Regions from separate parts of the Paenibacillus sp. J22P169 genome, predicted to be linked through region 2. Evidence: riboswitches for the same ligand, from Rfam matches in the RefSeq annotation. Region 2 holds a riboswitch; each other region holds the start of a gene.
The links. A riboswitch is a leader RNA that binds a small molecule or an ion and turns the genes downstream of it on or off. The one in region 2 is predicted to bind cyclic di-AMP.
Positions count from the first base shown of each region.

Region 1: another riboswitch for cyclic di-AMP. It lies ahead of AC58QG_RS19020 (ABC transporter ATP-binding protein); the one in region 2 lies ahead of AC58QG_RS20745 (APC family permease).
Region 3: another riboswitch for cyclic di-AMP. It lies ahead of AC58QG_RS36010 (C40 family peptidase); the one in region 2 lies ahead of AC58QG_RS20745 (APC family permease).
Region 4: another riboswitch for cyclic di-AMP. It lies ahead of AC58QG_RS17920 (C40 family peptidase); the one in region 2 lies ahead of AC58QG_RS20745 (APC family permease).

Region 1 covers NZ_JCAUAO010000003.1:263,309-271,243, forward strand. The annotation lists gene AC58QG_RS18990 (alpha-L-rhamnosidase) at 1-185, shown strand, start outside; gene AC58QG_RS18995 (MarR family winged helix-turn-helix transcriptional regulator) at 497-979, shown strand; gene AC58QG_RS19000 (VOC family protein) at 1,036-1,404, shown strand; gene AC58QG_RS19005 (beta-galactosidase) at 1,463-3,523, opposite strand; gene AC58QG_RS19010 (AraC family transcriptional regulator) at 3,666-4,496, shown strand; gene AC58QG_RS19015 (antibiotic biosynthesis monooxygenase family protein) at 4,539-4,868, opposite strand; cyclic di-AMP (ydaO/yuaA leader) riboswitch at 5,154-5,318, shown strand; gene AC58QG_RS19020 (ABC transporter ATP-binding protein) at 5,433-6,317, shown strand; gene AC58QG_RS19025 (ABC transporter permease subunit) at 6,323-7,120, shown strand; gene AC58QG_RS19030 (DUF2705 family protein) at 7,148-7,935, shown strand, end outside.
Region 2 covers NZ_JCAUAO010000004.1:110,983-118,917, reverse strand. The annotation lists gene AC58QG_RS20760 (polysaccharide deacetylase family protein) at 1-684, opposite strand, end outside; gene AC58QG_RS20755 (hypothetical protein) at 716-931, shown strand; gene AC58QG_RS20750 (YqkE family protein) at 999-1,259, opposite strand; gene AC58QG_RS20745 (APC family permease) at 1,305-3,140, opposite strand; cyclic di-AMP (ydaO/yuaA leader) riboswitch at 3,240-3,391, opposite strand; gene AC58QG_RS20740 (GNAT family N-acetyltransferase) at 3,767-4,213, opposite strand; gene AC58QG_RS20735 (MFS transporter) at 4,372-5,808, shown strand; gene AC58QG_RS20730 (NAD(P)/FAD-dependent oxidoreductase) at 5,883-7,112, opposite strand; gene AC58QG_RS20725 (EcsC family protein) at 7,298-7,935, opposite strand, start outside.
Region 3 covers NZ_JCAUAO010000020.1:21,736-29,670, reverse strand. The annotation lists gene AC58QG_RS36030 (methyltransferase domain-containing protein) at 1-296, shown strand, start outside; gene AC58QG_RS36025 (YdeI/OmpD-associated family protein) at 335-784, shown strand; gene sugE (quaternary ammonium compound efflux SMR transporter SugE) at 799-1,119, opposite strand; guanidine-I (ykkC/yxkD leader) riboswitch at 1,206-1,307, opposite strand; gene AC58QG_RS36015 (MSMEG_1061 family FMN-dependent PPOX-type flavoprotein) at 1,375-1,986, opposite strand; gene AC58QG_RS36010 (C40 family peptidase) at 2,131-2,601, opposite strand; cyclic di-AMP (ydaO/yuaA leader) riboswitch at 2,605-2,743, opposite strand; gene AC58QG_RS36005 (hypothetical protein) at 2,911-3,729, opposite strand; gene AC58QG_RS36000 (M1 family metallopeptidase) at 3,775-5,781, opposite strand; gene AC58QG_RS35995 (YwhD family protein) at 5,970-6,461, shown strand; gene AC58QG_RS35990 (transglycosylase domain-containing protein) at 6,634-7,935, opposite strand, start outside.
Region 4 covers NZ_JCAUAO010000003.1:1,246-9,180, forward strand. The annotation lists gene AC58QG_RS17865 (DUF1450 domain-containing protein) at 1-47, shown strand, start outside; gene AC58QG_RS17870 (ferritin) at 161-670, shown strand; gene AC58QG_RS17875 (GyrI-like domain-containing protein) at 809-1,435, shown strand; gene AC58QG_RS17880 (SH3 domain-containing protein) at 1,487-1,942, shown strand; gene AC58QG_RS17885 (AIM24 family protein) at 1,970-2,668, shown strand; tRNA gene AC58QG_RS17890 (tRNA-Gly) at 2,771-2,845, shown strand; tRNA gene AC58QG_RS17895 (tRNA-Arg) at 2,852-2,928, shown strand; tRNA gene AC58QG_RS17900 (tRNA-Pro) at 2,949-3,025, shown strand; tRNA gene AC58QG_RS17905 (tRNA-Gly) at 3,044-3,114, shown strand; gene AC58QG_RS17910 (acetylxylan esterase) at 3,314-4,264, shown strand; gene AC58QG_RS17915 (GNAT family N-acetyltransferase) at 4,324-4,845, shown strand; cyclic di-AMP (ydaO/yuaA leader) riboswitch at 4,968-5,129, shown strand; gene AC58QG_RS17920 (C40 family peptidase) at 5,133-6,023, shown strand; gene AC58QG_RS17925 (hypothetical protein) at 6,209-6,868, shown strand; gene yyaC (spore protease YyaC) at 7,050-7,583, shown strand; gene AC58QG_RS17935 (ABC transporter ATP-binding protein) at 7,661-7,935, shown strand, end outside.

The DNA of each region.
Region 1 (7,935 bases), on a different contig from region 2:
TCCATATTGAGATTCCAGCGAACCTAACGGCTCTGGTGTACCTCCCTAAATCTCAAGGTAAGCGAGTGATGGAGTCGGACATTTTGATACATGACGTCGATGGTGTGGCCATTGTTGGTGAAGAGCGTGATTGGACGGTCGTTCAAGTTCAATCTGGGAAGTATAGGCTTGAAGTGTATGCGTAAATGATCAAAGATGCTAAAGTACACTTATTTTCGGGGGAAATGGCTCAACATAGATGAATAAGTGCAAAAGTGCAACCTTTAGGACCGAAAAGGTACCAAAATAAGGCGTGCCGGCAGAAATAGTTGCACTTTTGCAAGCATTTTAGAGAGAGCGGATATTTTTAAAAAAAAGGATGCACTTTCGCATGTTTCACAGCTGTATTCATGACAAAAAAAAGAGTCTCCTGCCATTTATATGGCTTGTGGGGCACTTTTTTATTTGTTAATAGTTGCAATAGCATCCTATTTGGCATAAGCTAAAATTAGTTGCAATGACATCCTATTTAAAGGAGGGAAGTAAACTGAATCAACAATGGAGTCAAAATGACGAAGGTATGCCAACCGAATCACATGGCCAATACATTTCAGCCATATACCGCCATATGCAGATAGCGATCTCAGCCGAGTTGGCGCTATATCGAATTGGAAGCGGGCAATATATTTTTCTAATGGCGATCGCGTTTGGGCAGCCAATTACTCAAAAAGCACTGAGCGAAAAGCTGCTCATTGATAAGACGACAACCGCGAAAGCCATTTCCAAGCTAGAAGCGGAAGGTTATGTACGGAGGGAAGTCGATACTACCGACAACCGCTATCAGTTGTTATATTTGACGGAATCGGGGTATGAGGTGGTACCCAAGGTACAGGAAGCTCTGGCTCGCGTAAAAAATAAAACCAGAAAAGGCATTAGCGATGAAGAGTATGACAGGATGGTAAACCTCTTGAAAATCGTGCTTCACAATCTGACCGAGTAGAGCGAGCAGATGCAGGGTGGATCGGAAACGAGCAACTAAATGTGAGGAGGATGTACATGATGAAAGCTATCCCTTTTATCGTGGTGGAAAACTGCAAGGATGAAATCAAGTACTATCAGAGCATATTCGGTGGCGAGATCACGATTTTACGCAAGCAAGGAGAAGAGGTGCTTAACGCGGACCTACATGTAGAAGGGGCAATCCTTAAATTTGCGGATACACTAGCGGCAAAGCCAATAATGAAAGGCGATTACGTGAGAGTGTTCGTGAGTATCGAGAGAGAGGAAGCGTTCCGAACAATCTACGGAGAGCTTGCGGCCAGTGGGGCTATTAACGTGGAAATGTATGAAGCGCCGTTCAACGGACTGCTGGCCATCGTTACCGATCGAAACGGCGTTTGCTGGGTGTTGTCCTACTATCGATAGTGCTCAGAAATCACAGAAATAGAAAGGAACCGGTCAGCTGACCGATTCCTTTTCTATCTCATAATGAGAAAACCTTCACACCATAAGGAGCGATCTCCAGCTCCCCCACATCAACCCGTTCACCTTCCAACAGGTCTTCCAGCTCCTGAAAAAGATTGGCTTTCACCGGTTTGTCGGTATAGTTCAGGATAAAGGCAAAGCGACGATCCTGTTTCACGCGGATGGCAACCTCCACCTCAGGCGGCAGCTCCGCCCAACCTGTAGTCGCAGGCTTCAGCTCAAGGCGGCGGATCAAGGCATCCGCTATTTCGCGGCTGAACGCTGCGCCGAAATAATAGGCTTCACCGCTGCCATAAGGGTTGCGGGTAAGCGCCGGTTTGCCGGCATAATAGTCGCCGTCAAACAAGGCTACTGTCTGTACGTTGCCGTTCTCTGGCAGGAGAATGTCATTGAACAGACGCGCAGGCGTATTGGCTTCGTCTCCGCCATCGATCCAGCGGATGTTAGGTGTCGCTGCCTTGTTCAGGACGAGCGTAAAGTCTTCAACTGTGACCCCGCAAAGCTCCGCGACGAGACCAGGGAATGGCGTCATCCGGCAATGTCCGCGTTTATCTTTATAACCTGAGCGAGCTCCGAAAAGCAGTTTGCCTCCAGCCGCTACATACTGCTTAAGCAGCTCTGCCGTTTCCTCCGACATGATGGCAGGATGAGGGTAGATGAGCACTTGATAACGAGCTAGGTCATCTAGGGTAGTCTTATTCTGGACATACAAATAATCGTATGGAATATGGCTGAACTGTAGGGCTTTCCCCCAGCTGTATTCACTTTCTCTGGTTAGAGGACCATGATATTGGTCAAGTTCCCCATCCCACTCATTGTCATAATCATGCAAAATGGCCACTTCCGCTTTGAAGCGAGACCCAGCAATAAGCTCCCCGATTTTCCCCAATTCCCGGCTAATTGTTGCGGCTTCAGCGACCCTTCGGTTGGGACGGTTATGGTAATCGTTGATCCCATGCCAATAAATTTCGGTGCCGAATGTTGCCGTTCGCCATCTGAAAAACAGAACCATATCCGCCCCGTGAGCAACCGATTGATACGTCCATAATCGCATTTGGCCTGGTTTGGGTGCAGATTGTCCCATCGTGTTAACCCAACCGCCAGGGCCTGACTGCTGCTCCATAATGCAGAAAGTAGGGGAGATCGAACGTATCTTGGTGAGTTGGTTGGAATTGCTGCGGTCCATGAGTGGATTCTCGCGATCGGCATCGTTCCAAATGGTTGAGAAGTTCGGATACGAGTCGAAAGAAAAGAAGTCTAGCAGTTCATCCGTCATGGCATGGCTGTCCAGATGACCAAACATGCCGTTCGTTGTAATCCACTGCGTTGGTGCTAGCTGACGCAAGATGTCTGCCTGCACACGGGCGAAGGAGATCGTGTTATTCGAGATAAATCGCTTTTCATCCAGCGCTTGATGAGGGTTAACGGATTTGGAAGGGGCAGGACGAGGCAAATGAATTTGCTCCCAGTCCGAGTAGCTTTGATTCCAGAAGACAGTCCCCCATGCCTGATTCAATGCATCCAAGGTAACATATTTCTCCTGTACCCACTTCCGAAACGCTGCATGATCGGCCTCGGCATAAAAGACATTCACTTCGCAGTTAAGCTCGTTGTCGATCTGCCAGCCAACTACGCCCGGGTGGTTCGCATAATGAGTTGCCATAGCCTCGGTAATCTTCGCGCAGTACTCGCGGTAAACAGGGCTGCTGTAATTGTAGTGACGTCTCAGCCCATGCTGATACTGCACACCCTCATATGTAACGTTCAGAATTTCCGGGTAATTATAGGTCATCCAAGCGGGCGGTGTTGCCGTCGGAGTACCGAGAATGACCTTCAGTCCATGTTCGTGGGCAAGGTCAATCGCGCGATCGAACAGATCAAAAGCGAATACCCCTTCCTCGGGTTCAAAAAAATTCCATGCAAACTCACCCATTCGCACGATGGTAAAGCCTATTTCTCGCATTCTCCTATAATCGTCAGCCCACATCTGCTCCGGCCACTGCTCAGGGTAGTAGCACACACCTAGGTCAAATTTCTCTCCCGGAATGGTTTTTTCCATGATGAACAACATCCCCATTTCTATTGATATAGTAATTTTTTGTTGTTTAAAGTTCTTTATGTATTCATTATATTTCTTTATAATTGAATGTATATAACATCATTTTGCTCCGTGTATCAGATTTTTGCGTTTTGGAGGGCACATGAAAATTCATTATGTATTACCGGAGCCTATGTATAAACACTACACGGTGTATCCGGATATGATTGGTCAATATGCGGAATTCCCCGAACATCAGGAGTGGCGGTTTAAGGGGCAGCTGCAACAAGCAAACTTACATATTGTGTTAGGCGGTAAGGGATATGTCAAAGCGAACGGGAAGGAATTCTGTCTGGAAGCGGGACAGGGCTTCTATTACGGGGCGGGTCTTGAGCAGGAGTATCGAACAGATCCGAATGATCCTTGGCAAGTATTTTGGGTACACCTTGCAGGTGAGGGACTTGACAGGCTGTTGAACGATCAAGGAACTTCAGCTGTATGGTTGTTTACCTATAGTGATGTACCCAAGCTCAAACAACTGACCGGGGGCTTATTGGAGCTGGCATCACCTTATGATCGGAACGAGGTACAATTGGCGGTAAAGCTCTATGAACTGCTTGCTGAGCTTGCCTTAAGTGCAGAGACGCATGGAACGGCAACCATACTGGATAAGCGTGCACGGATGAGGGAGGTTGCGGAATATATTCGTACGCACTGCACGAGTCCGCTTACGCTCTTGCAGATGGCTGAACAGGCAGGCTTCAGTACCTATTATTTTAGTCGAATGTTTCACGAAGTGATGGGGCGTACTCCGATGGTGTGGCTGTTTGAATGTCGTCTTGTTGTAGCTAAGCAGCTGCTCATGTCTACCGGTTTGACTATTAAGCAAGTGGCAGAGCATATCGGCTTTTCCCAGAGCAGCTACTTTATTGCGCGCTTCCGGGAACATACGGGTCTAACTCCACAGGAGTATCGGCGGTTGTATAACACGTAAAAAAACCTTCAAGTAATTGAAGGTTTTTTACGCGCATCATGGCTACAGAGTGACTCTTTTGAAGTTTGGAAAAGGCTTAGCTGCTTCAGGCAACGACGAAAGGCTTACGAGTTCTGCAACTTTCATCATGTTTTCCCAAATCGGCCAAACATTCGGGGAGGTATGCGCTTTGTCCTTGGCCTCCTCGGATTGCCACTCGAATATTTCAATAAGGGTACCGTCTACAGATTGAAGCGTTACCGGCGGAAAATCCGTGATGAGTCCTTCTTCACGAAGCACAGGGATATGTCCTTTGACAATCTCGGCTAGTTCAGCCTCTTTACCTGGATGGGGGCGGTACATCGCCATGGTAAACATACTTGAATTAGACATTAGAATCCTCCGTCAAAATGAAATAGATGTCATTGATTGGAGTAAGTATATCAAATAGATTCCATTGTTTCCAATTGACGTGATCGTCCTAAGCAGGCGACTTCTCAATGCTTTATTCCCTAAGGAGCATTAATATGTAGCAAAGTATGGATAATCAACGCCATCTCCATATGAATGCGCTTTCATTGACTGCCAAAGTCAAATAAGCAAGAATTAAAGGCGAATCTACGTTTTACATTCTACAAAGAACGGCGTAAGATTCAATACGACAAGTTGATTTTTTACTAAATTAAACCACTTAATTCCCAGTAGGGAAACGGGGGAACCAATCGAAGCCGTACAAGCAACACATGGCTTCATGGGGTGAATCTTGATGCTCGCAAGCATTAGGTAGGACGCTCTCAAGTCCGAATCCGACAGCTAACCTCGTAGTGCATTGAGAGAGAACCGCACACTCGCCTTCTTATGTAAAGAAGCCCGAGAGTAGAGATTCTCTACGCTTAGGGCTTCTTTTTGTTTGCTTTAAACCCAACAATTAACAGGAATTCATAAGGGGGCTACACTATGCATGCAATTGAAATCAACAATCTGACCAAAACCTATGGCAATTCAAGAGGTATTACAGATGTTAGTTTTACGATCGAAGAAGGGGAGATCTTTGGTTTTATTGGACCCAATGGTGCCGGGAAATCGACAACGATTCGAACGCTGCTGTCTCTGATTTTTCCAACAAGCGGCAGTGCCAAAATTTTCGGGAAAGATTGCATCCAGTTTGCGCCTGAGATTAAGAAAGAAATCGGCTACTTACCGTCAGAAGTTTTTTATTATGACAACATGAAAGTGATTGATCTACTCAAGTATTCAGCCAGCTTTTACAAAAAAGATTGTACGAAAAGAATCAAAGAGCTTGCTGAAATCATGGATCTGGACGTTACGAAGAAAATTGATGATCTATCGTTGGGTAACAAAAAGAAAGTGGGCATCGTTCAAGGGCTGCTGCACGATCCTAAGCTGATTATCCTTGATGAACCGACAAGTGGACTGGATCCGCTCATGCAGCAAAAGTTTTTTGAATTGCTCGAACAACAAAATCAAAGAGGAGCCACGATTCTTTTTTCCTCTCATATTTTGAGTGAAGTGCAGAGACTTTGTGATCGAGTTGCGATTATTAAGGAAGGTAGGATTGTAACGGTTGAGAAGATCAGCACGTTAAAAGAAAACAATTTTAAGCGATTTAAAATTGACACTGCACAAGCACTCGACCCTAATTTCTTCAAGATGACCGGGGTCAACAACATTGATGTTCAAGGCCAGACAACCAGCTTCTTATTTAAAGGCAATATTAATCAAGTGATGAGAAAAATTGCGGAAATTGAAATTGAAAATCTTTGGATCGAAGAGCCTGATTTAGAGGAGATCTTTATGCACTACTATGAGAAGGAGGCTTAAAAGGAATGAATATTTTCCTTCATGAATTGAGAGCGTATCGGAAATCCACAATCACGTGGACGTGCTCCTTAATTGCTGTCATCGTCCTATTCCTATCCCTTTTTCCTTCTGTCTCTAAGGATTTTGCAGAGTTTTCTTCCATATTAGAGGGGTATCCAGAAGGAGTAAGGAAAGCACTGGGTATTGAAATCGAGACCTTTGGTACCCTGCTTGGATTCTATATGTATATCTTTATGTACATTACGCTATGCGGAGCCATTCAAGCCATGGTTTTGGGAACGTCTATCCTTTCCAAGGAAGTTCGTGAGAAAACAGCAGACTTTCTTCTTACAAAGCCCGTAACGCGTACGAAAATAGTGACTTCCAAACTATTAGCGGCTGTCGCTTCATTAGTGATAACGTGTGTGATTTATATTGCTGCAGCCTATATGATGGCGCTTCAAGTAAAAACGGTCGATTTTGATGTGAGCACATTCCTGTTGATTTCACTCACTTTGCTGTTTATCCAGCTCATGTTTCTAGCCATAGGATTCATCATTTCAGTCGTATTTTCTAAAATAAAAGCGGTGTTATCCGTCAGTCTCGGTACGGTGTTTGCCTTTTTCGTTATTGGAATGGTTGTTGCCGTAGATGGTGAGGGGGCCAAACGTTATTTCTCGCCTTTCAAATACTTTAACGGGAAATACATGCTTGCGCATGCCAGCTATGAAGCATCTTATGTCATTGCAGCCATCGCGATTATCGTCGTTTCCATTGCCGCCAGTTACTTCATCTACACGAAAAAGGATGTTCATGCCGTATAAAACGAGGGCGAGAGGAGGGGAAAGCCATTGAATATTTTTTGTAGAGAACTGAAAACGTTTCGAAAATCGATGATTTTTTGGAGCCTAGGGCTTATTTTTCTAATAGCAAGTGGCATGAACAAGTACCAAGCAACGGCGGCTAACGGACAGATTAATGATCTTATGGCGGAAATGCCAAAGTCCCTCCAAGTGATCATGGGTGGCGGCGCGTTAGATTTATCGAAGGCAAGTGGCTATTTTGGCATCCTGGTCTTGTATTTCTTCTTAATGGCAACAATACATGCGGCTATGCTAGGCGCCAATATTATCGCGAAGGAAGAGCGGGATAAAACGGCAGAGTTCCTATTCGTGAAGCCTTTATCTAGAAATCAAATCATAACTTGGAAGCTGCTAAGCGCTTTAGTGAACATTATTATTTTTAACCTCGTGTCATGGATTTCGAGTATGTTGATTGTTGGGGCTTACAGCAAGGGTGAGACCGTCAATGGTAATATCTCCATCGTCATGCTGGGTATGTTTATTTTACAGCTGCTCTTTCTGGTCATTGGAACATCCATTGCAGCCGTTTATCGAAATTCCAAAAAAGCAGCCTCGCTTGCAACAGGCATCATGCTCATCACGTTCATTTTATCGATTGCCATTGACTTCAATGATAAGCTGGAGTTCTTAAAATATGTAACCCCGTTTAAATATTATGAAGCGAAAAATATCATGTATGGCGGTGGATTTGATGCCGTGTATGTCCTTATTTCTACAGTCGTGATTGCCCTGCTAACGGTTGTCACGTACGTATCTTTTAAAAAACGAGATTTGCA
Region 2 (7,935 bases):
AAGTTCCATAGAGGCAAGCTGTACGAAATGGAAGCCCGCTTGTCGTAGCGCCGGAATCGCTTTGATGACACCCTCCGCTGTATCTTTCTCGGGATGATTCATATGCGCAAGGACGATGGAACCGCTCGGAGCCTTCGTGAATGCGTTGTACACTTGCTCCGTGTTATAAGTCGCTCCAGCGTCGCCAAGCACCGAGTACCCAGCTAGCTCGAAGCCAAGATCATGAGCAACTGATATCGCAACCTCATCGTAAAATGCCGTACCCGAACGGAAAAATGCGGGCCTTTTCCCCGTCAGCTTTTCAATCTGATCCGCATTGTCATTCATTTCATGAATGGCTTCTTGGACATTCTTCGTACCCGCAATACCGTAGGCCAGCTTGCCTGTCACGGATAAGGGGCGATGTTCGGTGCCATGATTTTCAATCTCAAACAAGGGGTTCGCGGCTAGCGCTTGAAAAGTAGACGGATTCGCAGCAATCCATCTTGCATTGATGAATAACGTAGCTGGAATCTGCTCCTGAATTAAATACTGGATCAACTTCTCATCGTAGCCACTGCCTTCCTTCCCGCCGCAGGCATCAAAAGTTAGGGCAATGACTTTGTCTTTCGTTTGTAGCCGCGTTTTCACACCAGCGACACGCTCTCCCCACTTCGTTGGTACAACAGATGTATACCGATCCATCAGTGTTTTCTCCAACGATGCGAAGGCCGTGATGGCCTCAATATTTTCAGTTTTAACTGTTGCACTATCGGATGCAGGATGGGAGAAGGTCGTTGGGACAGGTGACATTGTTGGGCTGCTCTCTGGTATTGTTACTGTTGTGTTCACAGAGGGCGCGACTGATGGAACAAGTGTTGGTGTTGATGTCGAGGTTGTAGTCCCTGTAGATGTAGATGTAGATGCAACCGCCAATTCCACAGAACTCTGATCCACCTCGCATCCTGTAAGCGCTAACAATGAACTCATAAAGAAAAGGAGGCACATCGTGCGCCCCCTCATTTATGTTTCCGCCAATCTAATTTGCTTTTCTCCAGCTGATAGGCAAAATCGTTTTCAAGACGCTTCTCTTCCGCCTTGCGAGCCGCCTCTACTCTAGCTCTCTCTGCATCCTTCTTCGCTTGCTCTTCCGCTTTCATCGCGTCAGCCTGGGCTTTGAGTCCTTCCAATATTTCCGGTCGCAGCAGATCCTTCAGTGTTGCGGGTTTATCTTGCACGCTAGCCGCAGCTGGCGTAATCTTTGCTTTCTTTTTCACCATAATAAGGTCACCTCGTCTACAAGTTCTCCCTATTATTGTACACTTCTATTGGTGTAAATGATACGGTACTGTTGCAACAACGATATCCTTTTCGGCTTGAAGCTTCGAACGAATCCGCGCTGCAGATTGATTATGGAGCAGACGGTGCCACCACTTTTTCGGCATGAATTGCGGGAGAATAACCATGATCGACTGCTTCTCTGACACGTGCGTGTCGATGCGATCAATGAATTCGGCCAGCGGCTTCAGGATCGTTCTATATCTTGATTTGAACACTACGAGTCGAACGCCTGGATCCCAGATCTGCCACTTCTCCTGCATCGATTCTTCGTCCTCATCCGAGAAGGAAACATAGAACGCGATGACGTTAGGCGAAAGCGATTTGGCATAGTTAAGGGTTTGCTCAACAGCTTTATGAATCCCGGCCACAGGTACGATAATGACGGGCTCTTTGGTACATACACGGTCTTGTGTGATATCAATACGCAGCTGTTTGGCTACGTCGTCGTAATGATGACTGATTTTTGTAATGAGCCAGAGGAGTATCGGTGTAATGATAATGACAATCCAAGCACCCTCGCTAAATTTTGTAACTGAGAAAATGATAAGAACTGCAAGAGAGACGATACCGCCCAGGCCGTTAATGATCAACTTACCGATCCAGCCAGGTACGCGCTCTTTGAGCCATTTACGAACCAAACCCGTCTGAGCAAGTGTAAAAGATAAAAATACGCCAATCGCATAAAGCGGAATAAGTGCATCGGTTTTACCTTTAAAGCCAATCAATAGCAGGCTGGCTAATACGCCTAGTGTAACAATGCCATAGTGATACGAAAGTCGATCCCCACGGAAAGAAAACATGCGAGGGAAGTTTTTGTCTTGGGCCATGATCGATGCCAAAATAGGGAAGCCATTGAAGCTGGTATTCGCAGCCAATACCAAGATTAGCATTGTCGCGATTTGCGTCGCGTAATACATAACGCCTCGGCCAAAGGCTTGCTCCGTCACCATCGAAAGAACCGATGTATGACCGTTATGATCAGGTGCCACCCCATACCCTAAGGCAATCAGCGTTACCCCACCGAAGACGATGGCCAACAGGCCACCTAAGGAGAGAAGTGTTCGTTTGGCATTTTTGACTGAAGGCGTTCTAAAATGCGGTACGGCATCGGAGATCGCTTCAATCCCTGTTACAGCTGAACAACCGGACGAGAACGCCTTGAGAATTACGAATAACGTTAGTGAGTTCGTCGCCGAGCTTGGCGCAAATTCGATCGCATGCGTGTTCATCGATCCTGTCAGTAAATCGAAAATACCCTTACCCACTAACAAAAGGATACAAAGAATGAAAAAGTACGTTGGAATCGCGAATACGGTTCCTGATTCGGAAGTACCCCGTAAATTCAGCCAGACCATAATCCAAACCAGTAAGATGGTCAGCGGAACAATATACGGTACGGCTGATGGAAATGCAGACGTAATCGCCGTGACACCAGCTGAAATCGAAACGGCCACGGTTAAGGTGTAGTCGATTAGAAGAGAGACACCGGTGAGACGTCCCCACACCATGCCTAAATTTTCTTTGGTAACCATATACGCGCCGCCGCCCATTGGGTACGCTTCGATCACCTGTCTATAGCTCAACACGAGCAGTAGAATCAGAGCGATGATCGAAATCGCAATCGGCAATGAGAAAGCAAAAGCAGCAACCCCCACTGTCGCGAGCTCTAACAGAATCTGCTCCGTCCCATACGATATGGAAGATAGGGCATCTGACGATAAGATAGGGAGGGCTTTCCAGACAGGCATTTTCTCCGACTCAATCTCACTCGACTTTAGCGGCTTACCAAACACAATTTTTTTCAATGAATCACTTGTCATTTCGTGGTCGTTCCTCCAATTAAAGCCAATTTCATTCATCACATTAGAAAATGGACGCAAAAAAACACAAGGATAGACCTTGTGTTTTGGACACATGTTCTCCTTTCTCACGATCGCTTACGAGGTTAGCTGCCGGGTTCGGGCCGCGAGAAATCTGCCCTAAAAGGTACTCGGTATCAGTACCATTATTCACCCCATGTTACTCGTGGTTCCCCCGCTTTTCTTAACAGAAAATTAAGCGAAATATTCAACTGTTCATGTACGTGTTGAATACTACTCTCTTCTACCAACATAGTAAAGGAGGGAAAAAACGTAAAAAGCTCTCTTCCACCTCTCGTTTCCCCCAATAATTCGCTTACAATTACTTGATTCGTTGATTATCTTCCATTCTCGTAGGTAATCGGGGTATTTTGACTAAACAACGTGGTTGCAATCTTCTAAGGTTACTGATTAGTACCAACAATCCGTTGGATGAAGGGCGTTTTATCTTTAACACACTACCTTGTTAACGCGAATATCTGATAAGCGCTCCGTCAATTCCATCAAAAAGATCTAGTTAATTCTAGTTTATCTAGCTTTTTACATTGAATTAATGAAAAAAATCAGTTATTTGGCAACGGCTGCCCTTATACAATCGTGTAATTCACCCAATCCGCGCGAATTCCGCCCATTTTATCAAAAAACTGTTGTGCACGATGGTTGTCCGGTGCGGTAATCCATGACATGTAGGCATAGTCGTTTTCCTTGGAATAGCTACGGCACTTCAGGAACAAATCTTCTTCTGCAGCGGTTCCCCGAAACGGCTCTAGAAGGAAGAGGTCGTTCATGATCGTAATGGGACTAGCTTTCATCGTACTCCAGGCAAAATATAGCGTCGCAAAGCCGATGAGTTCCCCCTCTTTATCAACAACAAACTGTATACCGCCTTGTTCCTGAAGCAGGTTACGAATCAGTCGGTGAATTGCAGCTGTCTCCGGCCGTGGCTTCTTATAAAAGCCTACAATATAGGCATACATCAACTCTGTTAATGCCTCCAAATCTTCCATTTCCACTTTCCTTATCACGTGTGCCATCGTATCCCCCTGTATGTTTTTTTTTGAATAATAATACATCCATATGGATAAATATTCAATTCTGAATTGGTTTCATACAGGTCAATTCATTGACACGACATACCCGCCATGATAAACTGTAACAATTAAAATTATAGTTATAGATCGGATGGTGTACCATGTCAAGTCATACGACCAACCACTCACATCAAGAAACAACGCCTACGCCACCAGAGACGCCTAGTCGCTTACGTGAAACACCGGTCTCTTGGTTGCTCTGTTTTACCATTGTACTTGTGATCATGAACACGATGATGTTCAATCTGGCACTGCCCAAAATCTCAGTCCAATTCGAACTCAGCCCCTCGACGGCGTCGTGGATTGTCACAGGGTATTCGATCATTTTCGCCATTGCTTCGATCACCTATAGCCGCTTGTCCGACTTCGTGCCAATTCGCAGGCTCTACGTCATTGCTCTGCTTTCACTAGGCGGTGCATCCATCCTAGGGCTGTTCACGAACAGCTTCGGACTCTTGCTGATTACAAGACTGATTCAAGCATCTGGCGCAGGCGCGATCCCATCGCTTGGTATCGTGCTCGTAACCCGCTACATTCCGTTGTCTCGTAGAGGCAGAGCCATGTCGCTGATCCTATCCGCGGCTTCACTTGGCTTAGGACTCGGTCCCGTCGCAGGCGGTTCCATCGTACAGTATTTGGGATGGCACTTCCTGTTCGTCATTACCGGCGTTACGCTTCTGCTTATCCCTATATTTCTTCTCCTACTCCCAAAAGAAAAACCAGAAAGCGGCTCGTTCGATTTCATCGGTGCTCTGCTCCTCGGGATTGGGACGACCGGGCTGCTGCTCTTCCTAACTTCTAAGAGTCTCGTTGCCCTCATAGTAGGCATTCTCGCGATTGCTCTGTTCGCTCTGCGCATTCGCCTGGCTTCGCAGCCGTTCGTGCTGCCTGCCCTGTTCGGCGATAGACCTTATATGGCGCTTAGCGCGATCGGCGTTTCATCCTATATGATCAGCTTCGGCTTCCTGTTCCTAGCACCTCAGATGCTTGCTCGTGTATTCGGCTTAGCCCCACTCACTTCTGGACTGCTGCTCTTCCCGGGTGCTCTGCTTGCGATGCTAGTATCCAACCGAGTGGGCCGCATCATCGACCGTTATGGGAATACAGCATTACTTCGCTATGTGCCTTGGTTGATGCTGTTATCTACGGTACTTCTAGCCCTGACTGCCCGCTATTCCTATTACTGGATTGCTGCGCTCTATATCCTAGTCAGCATCAGCTTTACGACACTTTCCAGCGCTGTATCCAATGAGCTGTCTCGACAATTGACCAAGGATCGCGTCGGCTCTGGCATGGGCTTGTTCCAATTACTGCAATTTTTCAGCGGCGCATTCGCCGTCGCGCTCTCGGGGAGTGCACTGGTCTGGCAGAAGTCGCTGCCGCTCGCACGTGCTTTTGACAACCTCATCTGGGGTATGGCGGTTATCGCGTTACTAACAATTGGCAGCTCCATCTTATATAAGAGTTATTCGAACAAGAGCCGTACGGCACCAGAGGCAGTTGGAAAAGCACCTATTCGCTCAGGTGTAATCGAATAAGCAAAATTAAAAAGCTGAATTGAGATCCCATTCTTCGGGCTTCTCAATTCAGCTTTCTTGTCGTTATAAAGCTATTAATTCGGCACATGATAATTGCGGGTCGTGGATTTCTGCTTCCAAATCATTTTCTTCCAAATGAGTGGTATACCGCCGATGAGAAATAAATAACGGGCATCGATCATTTTTTTAATAAAAGAGGCCAGACGTCCTTTCACTTTCTTGACTTTAAGCAATCCCACAGCCTCACCTCGGCCCAAGGATGCGACCGTCCCCCTGAAATCATACACAAATGGCTTCAGTTCCTTACCTCGAACCGTTTGAATCAGATTCCTCGCTGCATTATAGCCCTGTTGGACAGCAATTTGGGCATTAGCGGGATATGGCGTACCTTCTGGGCTCGTGACGATCGAGCAATCGCCGGTGATGAAGACCTCCGGGAATTGATAGGAACGCAAGCAGCTATCTACCTTCACCCGGCCCCGCTGAACCTCGAACCCCGCTTGCTGCAGCAAGGAATTGCCGCGTATTCCTCCTGACCAGACGACTGTGCCTGCGCGAATGAACTCGCCGTTGCCTAGAATAACCCCTTCCGATGTGCATTCCTTGATCGCGGTTGATAGCTTATACTGCACCCCTTTGCGGCGCATCACTTCCATGCCATATTCGATCAGATCCTCCGGCAACCCGGGAGGCAGTGCCGACGGGGAGGCTTCCACATTATAAATCCGGACATCCGCAGGATCGACATCATAGGTCTTGCACAAGACGGGGATGCGGTCCGCTAGCTCTCCGACGAATTCCGTACCCGTGAACCCTGCGCCGCCAACGACAAAGGTCAAATAATCCTTGCGCTTCGGAGCCATCTTGGACTTGGCGAACATATATTCAATGTGCTGCCGAATGAAGCGGACACTGTTAATGCTTTTGATCGACATCGCATATTCACGCATACCCGGGATCCCGAAGGTTTCTGTCTCACTTCCTAATCCAACCACGAGATAGTCATAGTCAAGCGTGACATCTTCCAACACAACCTTTTTATCACTAGGCACAATTTCTCTTACCGTCGACTTCACGAATCGAATTTTCCGTTCATCAATTAAACTCGAAATGGTCACGCGCGCGTTATCATGATGATCCGTACCGGCTGCCGGCATATGCAAGTGTGTCGTAATAAAGTGATAATCATGTTTGTTAACCAGTGTCACGTCCATCTCATTTCTTTTCATCTTCTTCTGCAGCCTTATCGCTGTGACCAGCCCGCCATAGCCTGCGCCTAGAATAACGATTTTGGGTTTACTCACTGCCTCAACACTCCTCCGTTTGTGAAATTAATCACATATATGCTTGTGAAAATAATCACAAATCTTCACAAGGTGAGCCGGTAACCGACTCTCTACTAGTGTATGCGTGATTTTCCTCAGAAATAACTGTGGTTTGACTATTTTTGAAAATAAGGCGTGAAAAACAATTAGAGCAATTGCGCCTATTACGTCTCAGAGTTTGCATCCAATTGCGCCGCTTTATCTTGCAAATTGCGCATCCGATAGCAGTTCATGCCTGCAATCCCGAGTTCCTCGAGCAAGCCGAAGTTTGCCCAAGCACCCACCACCGCCCCGATGCCGGGAATGAGCTGGAGCATTTTACGAAAATCAATTGTATCCCTGTACTCCTGCTGGAGCTGCAACCAGTTCACTTGCTTCATGTAATCGGCGGCAGGGGGAAATGTCTGCGAAATGGCAGGCCAATTCTTAATCGTATGAAGCAGATCCGGCTTCTTCTTGGAGCTGGAGAACGCCAACTGAAACACATAGAGGATGAACAATCTTTCTCTATAGTCCCGAGTCGAATACCCGTAAATATGCGCTAATTCAAAAAGGAATTTCAGCTTAATCCCTATAAGAATCGGAAAATCTGCCAGCCCGAGCAAAATACCGCCAGCCCCAGCCCCAGCTCCCTCGGCGGCGGCGATTTTTTTATAAAGAGACAGCAGTTCCTCTGCCTTCGCATCGCGATCCGCCATGGATACCCCCTTCAGCGGCTCCGTCGCAGGCATATAATTGATGCCAAACAAGGTCGTTTGCACAATCCCTTTGACCGTTGCTGTGATGGTTTGATGTATTTTAT
Region 3 (7,935 bases), on a different contig from region 2:
TTCCGCGCAATCGGATCGACAGCTTTTTACAAGGTTTCCATGAACGGTTGGGCAGTGGGGCGCAGGTTTTTATCGCGGATAACGTGTATGTACCTGGAAGAGGCGGCGAGCTCATTACCCATGAGGATAGCGAGGATACGTACAAAAGACGCGAGCTAGCCGACGGCTCCAAGCATGAAATTCTCAAAAACTATTTTACGTACGAAGAGTTGAATGACATTTTTCGACCTTTGTCCCAGCATTTGCGTATCTTCGTCGGGGGCAGCTTCTGGTATGTGAGTTATACGATCAAATAGCCACCCCAACTTTCACTACTCCATAGGAGGCATCGACCATGAGTGTAACGTTCCATACGACGGTTATGAAAGCCCAAAATAAGAATGCCACGGGGATTTCCATTCCCGAAGAGGTCATGACCACGTTAGCAGGAGGCAAAAAGCCCAGCGTATCCGTGACCCTGAATGATTACACGTATCGGACGACGGTTGCGGTCATGGGCGGCGAATACCTCATCCCGCTTAGTGATGCCCACAGACAGGCCTCCGGTTTGAAGGCAGATGATCCCGTCGAGGTGACGTTGGCCTTGGATCTCGCGCCTCGCACCGTGGAAATTCCTGCGGATCTTCAATCCGCATTGTCGGAAGTGGATGGCGCTGTGCAACGGTTTGAAGCGCTCGCTTTCTCCAAGCGCAAAGAATTCGTCCGACAGGTCGAGGACGCGAAAACACAAGAGACGCGTCTCTGCCGAATTGCTAATGTTGTCACACAGATAAGCGATGTCTAAGTGCTCGACATCCTTTAGTGCCCTGACGTGAATTTCAGCCCGAGCACACCAACTAGAATCAAAACCATAAACAAGATACGCACTAAACTGATCGGTTCATCAAGAAATAGTGTGCCAATGATAATGGCACCGACTGCACCGATGCCGGTCCAAGCCGCATAGGCGGTACCGATAGGAAGAGTTTTTGTTGCTACTGCTAAGAAATAGAAACTAACGATCATGCCTAGAATAGTAACAATGGATGGGACAAGTCGGGTAAATCCGTTGGAAAATTTCAATGATATGGCCCACACCACCTCAAAAACACCTGCAATGACCAGGTATAACCATGCCATAATGAACACTCCTTCATGTAGATATTATGTCGCCAGTGCCACAAAAAAAACAAAGAAAAGCCCGGGAATATCGCACTGCTGCGATAGACTCCCGGGCTTTTCTCCCTCCGTGACCACAGCGTATCCGCTGTGTGTTTTCCCTTGGACCAGCCGGCGACATGCGCCGCGGAACCCTAGAAAACGACATGCCGTTATTATAGGCTGGCTAACATATCATGTCAAGTTATACATTTTGGCTGCCTAGTTGGCTTTTTCCTACTCTTCCAGCGGAATTCCGTTCAATGCCAGATGTGCGCGGAACATATCCATGCCGTCTGGCTGCTCCTGTTCGGGTACCCACGTAGCGGGATCCCAAATCTTCGACAGCTTGAGGGCGCGACTGCAATGCACAAAGCATTCCTGCACCTCGACGCCGACAGCGGCGATGGGGGATTTCCCATTCAGCTGCATCGTCGCTAGTAGCTCCTCGTCCTTTGTTAACCAAGCGCGGCCATTGACGCGGAGTACCATGTCGACGCCTGGAATGATGAATAAGAGACCCACTTGTGGGTTGGTTAATATATTTTGCATCGAATCTAATCGGCGGTTTCCGAGTCTTTCGGGATAGATGAAGCGGTGTTCATCTAGAACACGAACGAATCCTGCGCTATCGCCGCGGGGGGAAACATCACACAGTCCATTCGCGCCTGACGTAGATAAGTAGAATAAAGGTGATTTGGCGATGAACGCTCTTGCGTGCTCGTCGATTTGGTTAATAACTTTATTTTGTACTGCCGGATGCGGCTCTCCGATATCTGCTCTAATCTCATCAATGGATTGAATGATGCCAGGAAACGGTGGGGATGTACTATCTTTTATGCTGTCCATACATTCTTATCCTTCCTCGAGGCCGAAGGGCCCGCCCATATTTATTCCTTGTAGTATACGCTGATACCCTCGTTCAAATGAATGAAGCCCTGCAAGTCGCTCTTACGAGCAAAGCTTGCAGGGCTTCATTCTGTGCCGAGAACATTACTTGGATTCAGCAGTTAGTTGATTGTAAATATCATCCCATAGAACACGTCTGGCTGATACATACCGCTTCGCATAATAGGATTCGCTCAACTTATTCTTAACAACACCTTGATTGGTAGCGGAGTGAACGAATTCACCATTACCGAGGTACATCCCTACGTGAGAGATGCCGCTGCCATCTGTGTTGAAAAATACAAGATCGCCCTTACGAAGATCACTTTTGTCAACCCAGTAGCCTTCACTGTTTTGTGATTTGGAGCTGTGTGGAAGGTCGATGCCGAACTCGTCGAACAAGTAGGACGTGAAACCAGAGCAATCGAATCCTTTGGTTGTCGTTCCTGCCCATCTGTAAGGAGTTCCAACAAGCTCGTCTACCGCTTTATCCATATTGGATGCTGCGAAAACGCTTCCTACACTAACACTCAAAAACAAAACAAGACTAAAAATAAGACCAACAACTTTCTTCAACTGCTTGTCTCCTTCCGGTGCCTACGAGGTTAGCTGGAGGGTTCGGTTGAAGGTTCCCTATGATCCCTGTCTTGCAAGATCAATTCACCCGGAGTGGTTCCCCCGTTTCCCCATAAACTGAGGAATTCGGCATGAAATATTTGGTTTTTTGATGCTAGTCCTTTTAATTCGTCATAAACAATGAAATTCCTCTTTTTTTATAAGAAAAAAGGCTGAAAATTAGGCGAATCGTTCGGAAAACAGACGAAAAAAAGCCCCTTTCTCATGGAGAAGGGGAGAATGCCTGCCTATTGGCTGTTTTGCTGGATATTAATTGGATATTTTGGCTGAAAGAAGCTGATATTGGGAAGAAATGCCCCAGATTTGGATGAAAATATGGAAGAGAGGATACAGTTGATAAATGATTAGTGCTATCAGTCCCGCCCATAGGTAGGTAGCTGTGACCGTGACCCCTGCCAAAAGTCCTGTGAACACTAACAGAATGATGGCAAGTCCGATAATCGGCAGTGAGTATCGAAAGAAAGAGAAGATCGTCGATGTGATACCTAGCTTGGCCGCGATGGCGAATTGCACATACATAAACAGCAGCTGCAGGAGAAATCCGTAAATCAGTAGACTCAGTATCCAAGGCAGAAGCTTGAGAATGACCTGCTCATAGGAACCGCTATGCCCAAGAACATAAGCAGCTTTCGGGAGGAGCCAGATGAGTGGAAACAGGGTAAGTGCGATCCGGATGAGATACACGAGTAGAAAAGGGAGCATAAGCTTTTTCATCCCGCGAAAGAAACGGTAGCCAGCATTCTGGTGAGCGTGCGTGAGTGAATAATAAACACCGCCATTTAAGAGAGGCGTCAGCAGCATGCGAGCACACAAGAGAGCACCTAGCCACCATAAATAGGAATAGCTGAGATCTGTTTTAATTAACTGGAACTGGCCTTCAGCTAGAAAGATCTGCAATGCCTGCTTGGGCTGCTCGGCGCCAGGGAACCGATGCATGAGGGGGACGAGTATTCCCTGCACGAGTTTATACAGGAGAATACCCCAGCCCATCTGATAAAGGAATAAAATGATCGTGGCAAAGGGCTGTGCCATAGCTGCCCTGAAGCCTGATTTGATATAGGTGGCCAACGAGGGTCCCTCCTCAGAGTTTGTCATGAGACGTAAGCCAAGTCCTTACCAGGCGACTGAGCCGAATATGGCTTGCAGGAACTGAATAATGCCGAGATTCCACCGAATTTGCCACTTTGTATTTAATTGGGTTTGATAAAAGTTGTTGATGTGCTTATTTTCGAGAATGAGCGTGTACTTGGGATCAATGCGCACCCAGTCGACAGGGGAGGCATGCGTTAATTTGAACTCAATGCTGCCTTCCTTACCATCCCATGTTTTATCTAACGTTGTACCATCTGCGAAGTGGAACTGGACAGGCACTTCCGGTGAGTTGCCGCCATGCTTCACGATGCGGACCGTGCTTTCGTAAGTCTCGGACCCCTTGCTGCCCTGAGGCTGGACGTGTACACTCTCGACAGAATAATCCATCATCATACCGCCATAGACATACTGATTAAAGAAATCATCCCACTTTGTTTTGCTGACATCCTCCACAACTTGTTGGAAGTCCTTCGTAGAAGGGTGCTTGAACTGCCACCTTTGGAAATAGGTTTTCATAATACGGTCCATCACCTTCGTACCGACTTGCTGCTCAATTGCTTTCAGCACGAGCTTGCCACGCGTGTACACATTTTCTGCATACTGATCATGACCTTTGTAAGCCCATGCATCCTTCTGCAGCCCATTGGGTGAGGTAATATAACTGGATTCGACAGGCAAATTAGGTACATCCCCATATTCAGCTTCCATGACTTTATCCTCCGCATAAGAGGTGAAGCCTTCATCCAGCCATGCTTCTTCGAATTCATTGCTGGCAACGAGTCCATAGAAGAATTGGTGGCCGATCTCATGCACGACGACGCGTTCCAGCTCTAAGTCGGGATCCTTGTCGCTGGCACCCCAGGCAGTAACCAAAGTCGGATATTCCATGCCGCCCGCGCCATTCCCGCCCGGAGGCGGCACTACGATAGAGAGGGTAGAGTAGGGATACGTTCCGTACCACTGACTGTAACGTGAGAGTGCTTTTTTGGCTGCATACATGTAGCGATCCTTTAAATCTTGATGATTCGGATCGAGGTATAGCTTGATCTTGACCCCAGGAATTTGTGGTGTCGAGAAGGGCTCTTCCACATAGATGAAATGCGGAGAGGCCGACCAAGCGAAATCATGGACATCCTCGGCATAAAATTGGTACGTCTTGGTGCCCTTATCCGTCACAGCAGGCTTCACAGGAAACCCTGTAGCGGCCACAATGTAATTCGCAGGCACTTGGATTTTCACATCATACATGCCGAAATCAGCATAGAACTCGGAATTGCCATGGTATTGATGAAGATCCCAGCCAGGTTCAGTCCGGCCCCTTGTTCCCTTACGTTCATAGGCGGCAACCTTCGGAAACCATTGTCCAGCCATAACAAAGTCATCGACGTACCCCATTCTGGCAAAAGCTGCAGGCAGCTTAACAAGGAATTCGGTTTTGATGGTTACAGTTTCTCCAGGTCCTACGGGCTTAGATAAAGGGATTTTGATCAGTGTATGGTCGTCCTTGTTGCCATCATCCGGCTGCACGAACGACATCCGCTTGGTGAGATCATCACCCGTATCCGACTTCACAGAGAGCAGTTCCATACTTCCGCCACTCTCTGCCTTCGCTTCATCCTCCCGCAGCTTACCTCCAGACTCGCGCATGAATGTCGTTTTCTTCGATGCGAAAGCATTCGGATAGAGGTGCAGATACATTTCTTGTACAGGAACAGAGCCTGGATTTTCCCACGTGAGCGTTTGTTGTCCTTGGAGCTGTTGGGTTTCTGGTGTGTAGGCAACGTTCATGTGATATTCGGCAATACGATAACTAAGTGGTGTTGAGGTTTCTAACGGTTTGCCATTACCATTATCTGCAGGCTGCATGTCCGGTGTCTTAACAATAGGTACATCTTTAGAGACGACAGGAACAGTCCCTCTTGGTGTGGAGGGGAGCAAGGTGTTCGTTATTAACACTGCGCCGGCAGCAAGGAGCATGACAGCAAACCACTGTACCTTGCGGCTATTGAATAGAGCATTCATATCCATGAGATTCACCCCGCCTAAACAAGCATCTACAGCATGTATATGTAGACAACCTAGGGAATATTTCTGCGAGGTGAAAGAAATGTTTAGAAATGGGAATGGGAGACACCGCCCCTTGTTCTAATGGATGACTTTCGCTACAATGAAAGCAAGTCGTCATTTTAACTTTATGTAGAGTGGAAGGTGCCCTTATGGAAGCGGATAAGAAGAAGCTAGCCTTAAATATAGTAAGTTCAAAAGTGAATCACAAAGGCTTCGGTGCAGGAGCCATTGATCTTAGTAACGTCTCCGGCATTATTATTGATGGGGATGAAGCTTATCTGGATGAAGGAACACTGCATGCTAAGAGTAAGATCGAGAAAGGGATTAAATTCTCCACGAACAAGGAGGATGTCCCTAATGGTCGTAAAGCGTGGATCGTGTGGGTAGCGGTTGATCGCACAGAGGATGGCGCCTACTATGCGGGGATGTCTGCTTGTGAGATGTTAATCGATACGGAAGCGCGCCGCGGATGGAAGATTCTTGCGGAGCACGTGAACAAAATGGACGGAGCTATGAAACGTAAGTTTATCCTAGAAGGATTGTCGGACAGTGAGCGGGGAGCCCTTCGAAACACACTGATTGCACATAATGAAGACTGGTGGAACCGCTCGGATCAAAGCCTTAAGGACGCACTCTCCTAAGCTTTCCATAGCGAATATGGAGAATATGAACATTATGTGTCATCCATTGTTACACAATGTCGAAGCGGGTATACTAGACCCTAGTGTATGTTACCTCATATACTAGGACAGCAAAAAGGCAGGACTAAGACGCGCTTAGTACTGCCTTTTTGTGTTTTCATTTAGAGGAATATTAGTCGTTCCACCAACGTTTAAGATCATTCCACCAAGAGCCGTTGTCCCCTTTGGAACCGGCTTTTTGACCGCTCGTCGCATCCGGATTGGCAGGCTTGCCAGTACAATACGTCGTAGGCTCCGTGCCAGCAAGGAAAGCTTCCATTTTGGCGTTCGGACAGTCCTCATTGGATAATTTGCCGCTCACAGGATCAATGTACACGGTCGATACGCCCTCAGGGATTGAGAACATCTTCGGCGGAATAGCATCCAAGGTCTGTTCCGTGAAATCCGCGAAGATCGGCGAGGCTAGGTGTGATTCCACCGTTGAAATATCGCGGCTCTTGTCATAGCCCACCCAGACCGCGGTGGAAAGCTCAGGTGTGAAGCCGACGAGCCAAGCATCCGTATCGGTCGTACCCGTTTTGCCGGCAATCGGCCGCTTTATTGTACTTGCGACACGGTTACCCGTTCCGCCCTCTTCGAACACGCTTTCCATTAGATTGGTCATCACATACGCAACCGCAGGTGGAATAACTTGCTCCTCCGCAGGCGTCGCTTCATATAAGACGCGGCCATTCGCATCTTCGATTCGTAGGATGGCCGTTGTTTCATGATGTATCCCTTGATTCGCGATCGAGGAAAAGGCTGAAGCCATTTCCAGTGGACTCACGGGGAAGGAACCAAGCGCAAGGGATGGCAGCGGCTTCATCGGTGAAGCAATGCCTAGCTTACGCGCGAAGTCTATGACCTTCTGTGGACCCACCTCGAGAATCGTGTGCACGGCATAGATGTTATCCGATTTAGAAATCGCCTGACGCATATCAATATTCCCATTTGTATACTGGTCATTGAAGTTTCTTGGCGTATAGTGCTGCCGCCCATCATCGTAGGTAAATACCGTCGGTTCACTTTTGACCATAGAGACTGGAGTGAAGCCGTTCATTAGTGCAACCATATAGACGAATGGTTTAAAGGAAGACCCAGGCTGTCGTGTATTCGATAGCGCACGGTTGAATTGATTTTCCGTATAGTCACGTCCGCCGACCATGGCTTTGATCTCGCCCGTTCGGGGGTCAACCGCGACCAGAGCGGCCTGCAGATCGGGCTTGCCTTCGAGCTGCTTCGTGATGACATTCTCAGCAATTTGCTGGGCATTCTTGTCCAGTGTAGTATAGATACGAATGCCACCCTCATCGAACTGTTCTTCCGTGATACCGAGCTTCTCCGTCGCCAGGTTACGTACATAATCTCTGAAATACGGCGCTGCAGAAGGCTTCTTTTTCGTGAGAGGCTGAATCGTCAGCTTCTCTTTACCTGC
Region 4 (7,935 bases), on a different contig from region 2:
TTAAAGAAATAATCTCGGCATCTAAGGCCAAAAGCGTGATGGCTTGAACCTAGATCTACTAAAATTATTACTTCCGTTTGTATTTCTATGCACAATTCTGGTAATCTTGTATGTATGGGGAATACGCAAGAGATAACCATACAGAAAGGTGTGTGCACAGATGTTAAACGATACACTAACCGAAGCGCTCAATGAACAGATGAATTATGAGTTTTACTCCGCGCATGTCTACTTGGCTATTGCTGGTTATTGCGCTGCGGAAAGCTTGGACGGGTTCTCAAACTTTTTTAAAGTACAAGCCGAAGAAGAGAAGTTTCATGCAATGAAAATTTTCAAATTTATTAATGACCGTGGAAAAAAGGTCAGCTTTGCTGGCATGAATACACCGGTGAATCAGTACGAATCAATTTTGGATGCATTTGAGCATGCATATCTGCATGAACAGGAAGTAACTAAACGGATTTATCACTTGTCCGACTTAGCGTTGAACGATCGAGAGCATGCGACGATGCAGTTCTTGAAATGGTTCATTGATGAGCAGGTAGAGGAAGAAGCGATGTTCGACAGTATTATTAATAAATTGAAACGCATTGATAAAGATAGCAATGCTTTCTATATGTTGGATGCTGAGTTTGCACAACGCACGTTTACCCCACCAGCTGCGGAATAATTACATATCCTTTTCATGAGACAAAAACTTACTTGTTTCGCATATTGTTGCGAGAGGTAAGTTTTTTCTGTTTGCTGACATACGGTTGTCAGGGTTAATTACGTATAGTAGAGAAAAAGGAAAGAAAGGAAGCCCTTCATGGAAAAATTAGACTTAGCTAAAACCTATAAAGCCTACTACACAGCTCCAACCAAGCCTCAGCTTGTTGAATTTGAACCTATTTCTTACGTGACAATCGTAGGAAAGGGAGATCCCAATGGTACGACCTTCGCAAACGCTACAGAAGCGCTATATACGGTCGCCTATGGTGTTAAGGGCCTTCGTAAGAAGATGGAGCAAGACTTCACAGTAGCCAAGCTGGAGGGACAGTGGTGGGTGGACGGCGATCCTAGAACTGCACTAGAGGTGCCTAGAGAGGAGTGGCACTGGAAGCTGTTGATTCGTATGCCAACGTATGTCACTGCTGAGGACGTGGAGGAAGCACGTAGAGCTGCCGCTGCCAAGAAAAAAGAGCTTAAAGTGATCTCCAATGTTGAGTATGAGTCTTTGCATGAGGGACGTTGTGTCCAGATGCTGCACGTGGGTCCGTATGCGACCGAGCCAGAAACATTGGCTCAGATGGAGCATTTTATAAAACAAAATCAGCTCAGCTATTGTGGACTTCATCATGAGATTTACTTATCCGACCCGAGGAAGACAGAGCCTGCGAAATTGAGAACGATTTTGCGATATCCGGTTCAAGCGATAGAAGTGGTGAAGGGGTGATTTTTGCTGTAAAATAGAAGATAATGTCGAGAATGGTGGGAGTGATGGCGGATGCGCATACACAAAATGGCTGCAATTGGACAAGCTGTGGTTGTCCTCGTGATCTTGATGGGTTTGTTGTATCCCGCACCTGCCGCCCACGCTTCTTGGTTAGATCGGGTCAAAGATATTTATCAATTGCCAAGCAATGTAGAGCAGATCCAGAAGGATTATGAAGCTACAAAGCAGCAATTAGAAGAACAGAAGGACAAGTTATCTGAAGCCGTCAGACAGTCTCAAGAAATAGAAGAGCGACTTTTGAGTCAGAATGAAGCACTTAAGAAGGACAACGAGCAATTGCAGGAACGCTTGAAGGCCATGGAACAAGTTGCGCTAGACAAAGATAAACGTAATCGGAAAATCACCTACATGGTCATTACGGCCGCGGCATTAGTAGTAGGCTATTTCTTGCTTGGACGCGTGTTTCGTCTCTTCGTATGGCAGAGAAGGAAGCGTGGGATGCGCTAGCAGGAAGGGTGCGAGGAGGTTCTGTTTTTGGAGATCATCTATGAAAATGCAAGCTCACAAGCCAGGATGGCTACACTGAAGCTTCTAAAGGGAGAGGCTGTGCATGTGCTGCATCCCAACCAAATTGTTGCGTTTCAAGGGAGACCAGAGCAACGTGAAGATGCACTGATGAAGCTTCCGAGTATGTATAGGAAGAAGCGTTTGATCCAGTCACGAATACTTGGTCCAGGACGCGTGCTAATGGGTTTGCCAGAAGCGTATAGTTTGGCTGTAGTGCCTGTGGAAGCCGAAGATGATCTATTGTTTGAATTTCGTCATGTGCTGTTCTATACGGAAGGTGTGACGTTTACAACGCATCTACAGAGTGTGAAGAACACGTTGATCACGCAAGATTTAGTCAAAATGCAGTTTCACGGTCCCGGTAATTTAGGTTTGCTAACAGCGGGCCCTATACATCACATCGCTTTGGATCCAGAGGAACCGCTGTACGTAGATGTTAATTGTCTTGTTGCATACCCGCGGCAGGCTAAGCTACGACTTTGTGTATACGGCAACACACTGGCTAGTCAGCATATGAATTATCACTGGGAAATCACAGGGCATGGCCAGGTGCTGATGCAGCCATGTAAGCCTGATCCCAAATTGGACGAACATATGAAATCGGATAGCTTGCTACGCCGAATAGCGAGGGAAGTGCTGCCCTTTGGCGGCGTTTTCATAAAATAATAAAAAAACTTAAAAAATAGTTGCATTTGTCTTGAATACCTGATATATTATTCCTTGTCGCCTCAGAGAAACACTTGCTGAGCGAAAGAGAAATAACCGTATGCGGAAGTGGCTCAGCGGTAGAGCATCGCCTTGCCAAGGCGAGGGTCGCGGGTTCGATCCCCGTCTTCCGCTCCAATATTTGCGCCCTTAGCTCAGCTGGATAGAGTATTTGACTACGAATCAAAAGGTCGGGAGTTCGAATCTCTCAGGGCGCGCCATTTACACTTTATCTTCACTACGGGACGTAGCTCAGCTTGGTAGAGCACCTGCTTTGGGAGCAGGGGGTCGCATGTTCAAATCGTGTCGTCCCGACCACTTAGTTATTTTTAATATGCGGGCGTAGTTTAATGGTAGAACTTCAGCCTTCCAAGCTGATCGCGCGGGTTCGATTCCCGCCGCCCGCTTAAATAAAAAGGATCACCTCCGGGTGATCTTTTTTATTTAAGTAAAGAAACCACCTTCGGGTGGTTTTTTTCGTTATATCTGCAGGAAACGTGGAGTTAAGGTGCGTGGGAACTTCGCATATCAACTTAAGGATTTACAATAGACGCATCCAAGTACTTGGGCTAAAATGGGAAAAACAGGATAAGGAGACTTGCCGTCATGAACGCTATTGAAAGTCGTATTCAGGGGTTACACCAGTTTCGCTCAGAGTTAACGGCGCCATCTGATTTGGCCGCATTCTGGGTGAGAACTTACGAAGAGGCCAATCGAACGATATCTTATACGAAGGAGCGGATTGAAGCTCCTTTCGTCTATGCGGAAGTCAATAAAATAGTATTGGAGGGAGCTGAAGGCACACCTATCCATGCTTGGTTGATGCTGCCAACCGTTGATGCATCCAGTCCTAAGAAGGTTCCATGTGTCGTAACATTCCCCGGCTACTCTGGCTCCAAGGGGAAACCCGAGGATCATGCAGCCTGGCTGCTTATGGGGTATGCGGTACTTGCAGTTGATGTTCGCGGGCAAGGTGGCGAAACAGGTAATACACTGTCACAGGATTACGGGATGACGAAAGGTTGGATCACGCAGGGGATCCTTGATGCAGAGAAGAGTTATTATCGCGCAGTTGCCATCGATTCCTTACGCGCTGTGAGCTGTGCCCTGGAGCAACCAGAAGTCGACAAGGAACGGGTATTCGTATTCGGGGGGAGCCAAGGAGGGGGACTTACTCTGCTAGTCACCGCACTCGAGAAGCGCATTCGAGCAGCCATAGCCCATGTGCCGAATCTATGTCACATGGATCTTGGCATTCTGCAATCCGTGAGTTCCCTTAGTGAGGCAGCCGGATTCGTTACTAGATTCCCAGAGCACTTACCAGACGTGCTGAAGACGCTATCCTATTTCGATATCGTAAATTTAGGGGAGCGTATCGAACAGCCTGTTCACGTGACGGTAGGCTTAAAGGATATGACCTGCTTACCGGAAACTATTTTTGCCGCCTATAATCGTATCGCATCTACCAATAAATCTATTGCGGTTTACCCATTCATGGGCCACGAGCTACCTCCTGGCACTCATACTGCAGCGCATACGTTCTTCTCGAAGTGGTAGGGAGCTGCATGTTCAGTAGGCACGGTTGGACACCCTATAATTGAAGGAGGTGCCAACAGATGGAGCAAGAGTCTTCGTTTGATGACGTATTCGAACTGATGGAAACGGCTTTTCCAATTACGGAGATTAGAAACTATGAAGGTCAACGAGCGCTACTAGCTCATCCCAATTACAGAATAGATGTAGAAAGAGATGAGCAGGGACAAATGCTTGGCTTTTTAGCGAGCTGGAACTTTAGCACGTTTCGATTTGTGGAACATATCGCCGTCAACGCTGCCATAAGAGGTGGCGGGATTGGCAAAAAGATGTTGATGACGTATATGAGCAGTGCTACAACGCCTATCGTACTTGAAGTCGAGCCTCCGAATACCTCAGATGCTACGCGGAGAATTGAATTCTATAAGCGTTGCGGATTCCATTTGAACCTATTTCCCTATGCGCAGCCTTCCCTCCGAGAAGGGCAATTGAAGCTAACTCTCAACATCATGAGTTATCCAGGTCCATTGACTGAAAAAGAGTTTAACCCCTTCAAGAACATTCTGTTCACAGAGGTTTATAAGCAGTCTGTAGGCTTGGTTTGAAGCAATGATGGTAAGACAGCTACTCTACTTGAGTAGCTGTTTTTGCGTGATTTCACTAAAAAGGAAACAATTACCACTGTGCAAAAGTTGTCAGGCTAAAACGAACTATGCTAGTCTAACATAGACAAAAAATGCCGAATCTCGGAGCATCAAAAGCTCTGGTACGGGGGACTTCTTTACTTGGGGTGAATGAATGCTCAGTTAGTCTATGGCTAATGGGGCGCACTAGGGAAACCTCTTCCCGAACCCGTCAACTAACCTCGGAGGCTTCAAGGAGGAACAACGTTTTGAAACTTTTTACAAAAAGCTTTATTTGTTCATGCGCTCTTATAGGCGCAGCCATTCCCCTGTTCGCCGCTCCATCCGCGTACGCCTCTGCGCCAGATACCTCTTCTGTGAAGGTACAGGTCAATGATGAATTAGTGAAATTCCCTGAAGTACAGCCGTTTATTGATACGGAAGGTACACTTCAGGTGCCACTACGCGTGCTGTCAGAGAAATTAGGCTATCAAGTAGGTTGGGCGAAGCAAGGCGATGAAGTCGTCGTCACACTAATGAACAAGGAGCAGGCGATTCAACTAACAACGGACGAAGAGCAAGCTGTCGTGAACAATAAGTTAGTTGAATTAGAAAGCAGTCCGACGTTGCTTAAGGGAAATACATACGTTCCTCTACGTTTCATAACAGAGACGTTTGGCTCTGCGATTGCGTGGAACGATGCGAATAAAATCGCCATCGTGGAAGAGGACGGTAAGTCCCACAAGCCAGCTTGGATTGCACCGCCACCTGCCGCCCCAGCAGTAGCAAAGGTCGTTCAGACATCCGTTTCAGCTCAAATTATTCAAGCTGCAACGACTTTTCGAGGAACACCTTACCGATGGGGAGGAACTACACCCAAGGGCTTCGATTGCTCTGGATTCGTTCGTTATGTATTCGAAGCCAAAGGAATCGAGCTGCCACGCACCTCTGTACAAATGTATGATCAAGCCGGTGCGAGAGTAACCGATTTGAAAGCCGGAGATCTAGTGTTCTTTGCTTCCAATATCGTCAATCATGTGGGCATTTATATGGGAAATAATCAATTCATTTCCGCGACAACGTCCAGTGGTGTAACAGTCGATAGCCTCGCTAGCTCCTATTGGAGCGCAAGATACGTAGGCGCGAAACGCGTGCTATAAGACGGTTACTCAATTAGGTATATGCTAGGTGATTAAGAGCGTATGTTCGCTATGTCTTTCGTAAATGAAAGCAAAGCGGCAGATGCTCTTTTTTTTGCGCGAAAATCTGCGATTTTTATCGAATTTTTGAGGATTATAGCCTATAATGAGAAAATGGTTGGAAGAAAGTAGGTGACGCGTGCGACATGCAAGTTAGTGTCTGGAAAAGCTGGTTTCATAAAATTAAAATGTCGGGTCGAACAGATCGCATGTATAACGTGGAAACAGGTCCTGCCATACCGGAAGACATTCGGGTAGTGATTAAGCAATTTTTTCATACGTATAACCATTTCAAAGGGGCAAGGCAATTCCAAACAGATACCTTTATTAAAGAAGTATTCTACGCGACGAAGCAAGATCCGAAGGATCACCGCTCCATAGATGAGATGGAAAATTATATTCAGATCAAGAATGTCAATCGGTTACGACTGAAATCGTATGTGGTTGATGAATATTTACGTATTGGTGAAAAGGTCTGTATGATTGGTGTGACACGGGAGTTTAGTAATGCGCATCGCAATCGTGTGCTTTATTTTATCGTACAGGAAGAAGGCGCTTGGCGGTTTCATCATATCGTGAGATCTCATCATGGGAAAATTATTGAGAAGTTCCAGGTGAAGGAACAGGTTGGATTTGTGGTTGGGGATGATAAGGTTGCGCTGCTCTTTCTAACACATGCAGATTCGGCGGATGCTTCCACGTATATGTTGGGAGATTATGTTCATACGGAAGGCTATCTGGAAGTGGAGCAAGAGGTAAGCGGTCAGCTCTATTATCGAATTGTTCGGATGAATCGCGTACATTAAGAAAATTAAACTGTCAGGACAACAAGCGGCATGAATAGGCTTTGCTCTGTCGAGTAACGCTTATTTGGTGTGCGTGCCGATAGAAGTAGGTAAGTGGACAGGGCGCACCTCCTTATGAAAGAATAGAATTATCATTCATTAGGTGAGGGTTATATGTTACATGCTTGGAAGGGAGGCAAAGATGGAGAAAGAACCGTTGGAGCTGCAAGCGCAGTTTTGGAAAAAGGTGAATGGTGAGCAGTTAGGGCAGCTTCTGCAAAAGATTGCCTTGAGCACGGAGCTGAAGCCTAGCCAGTTGGCTTTTGTATGTATAGGGACAGATCGTTCAACGGGCGATTCACTAGGTCCCCTTGTAGGAAGTAAGCTTGTAGAGCTAGGCTATCCACATGTCATTGGTACGCTAGCGGCACCGTGTGATGCCAGTAACTTGGCGATCCGCTTGCAGGAAATTCCACCGAATGTCGTGGTGATTGCGATAGATGCTTGTTTAGGACAAAAATTGAGTGTCGGTTTGTACCAGTTGTCGAACCAGCCGTTGGCTCCAGGAAAATCAGTTGGCAAGGTGTTGCCGCCTATTGGTGACTACACGATTGCTGCGATCGTGAATGTCGATGGACCTAGACAGTATAATGTCCTGCAAACGACTTCGTTATATCATGTGCTTCAGATGGCAGATGAGGTAGTTAGTGCAATTGCCTATGCAATTCCTTTGTAGTTGAGGGCAGCAAAGAGGAGAAAGATCGGAGTGATATGTGAGTGATAGGACCAGGTGGCCCAGGAGGGCCAGGGGGAATGGGGCGGCTTTCCGACAGGAATCGTCCCAAGGCTAAGTTGAAGGATGTGTCGATCCGAAGGATTTTGCTATTGTTCAAAAGATATTGGGGACAGCTTTTGGCCATTATCGGCCTAGCGCTGCTTGCGGCATTGATGGGGTTGATCCCGCCCTTAGTCATGAAGGAAATTATTGATACAGCTATCCCTCAGGGTCGTGTGCAGCTATTGTCCGTGATGGCGTTGCTGCTAATCGTGCTGCCTGTTTTGAGCGGAGTGCTTGGCGTGTGGCAAAA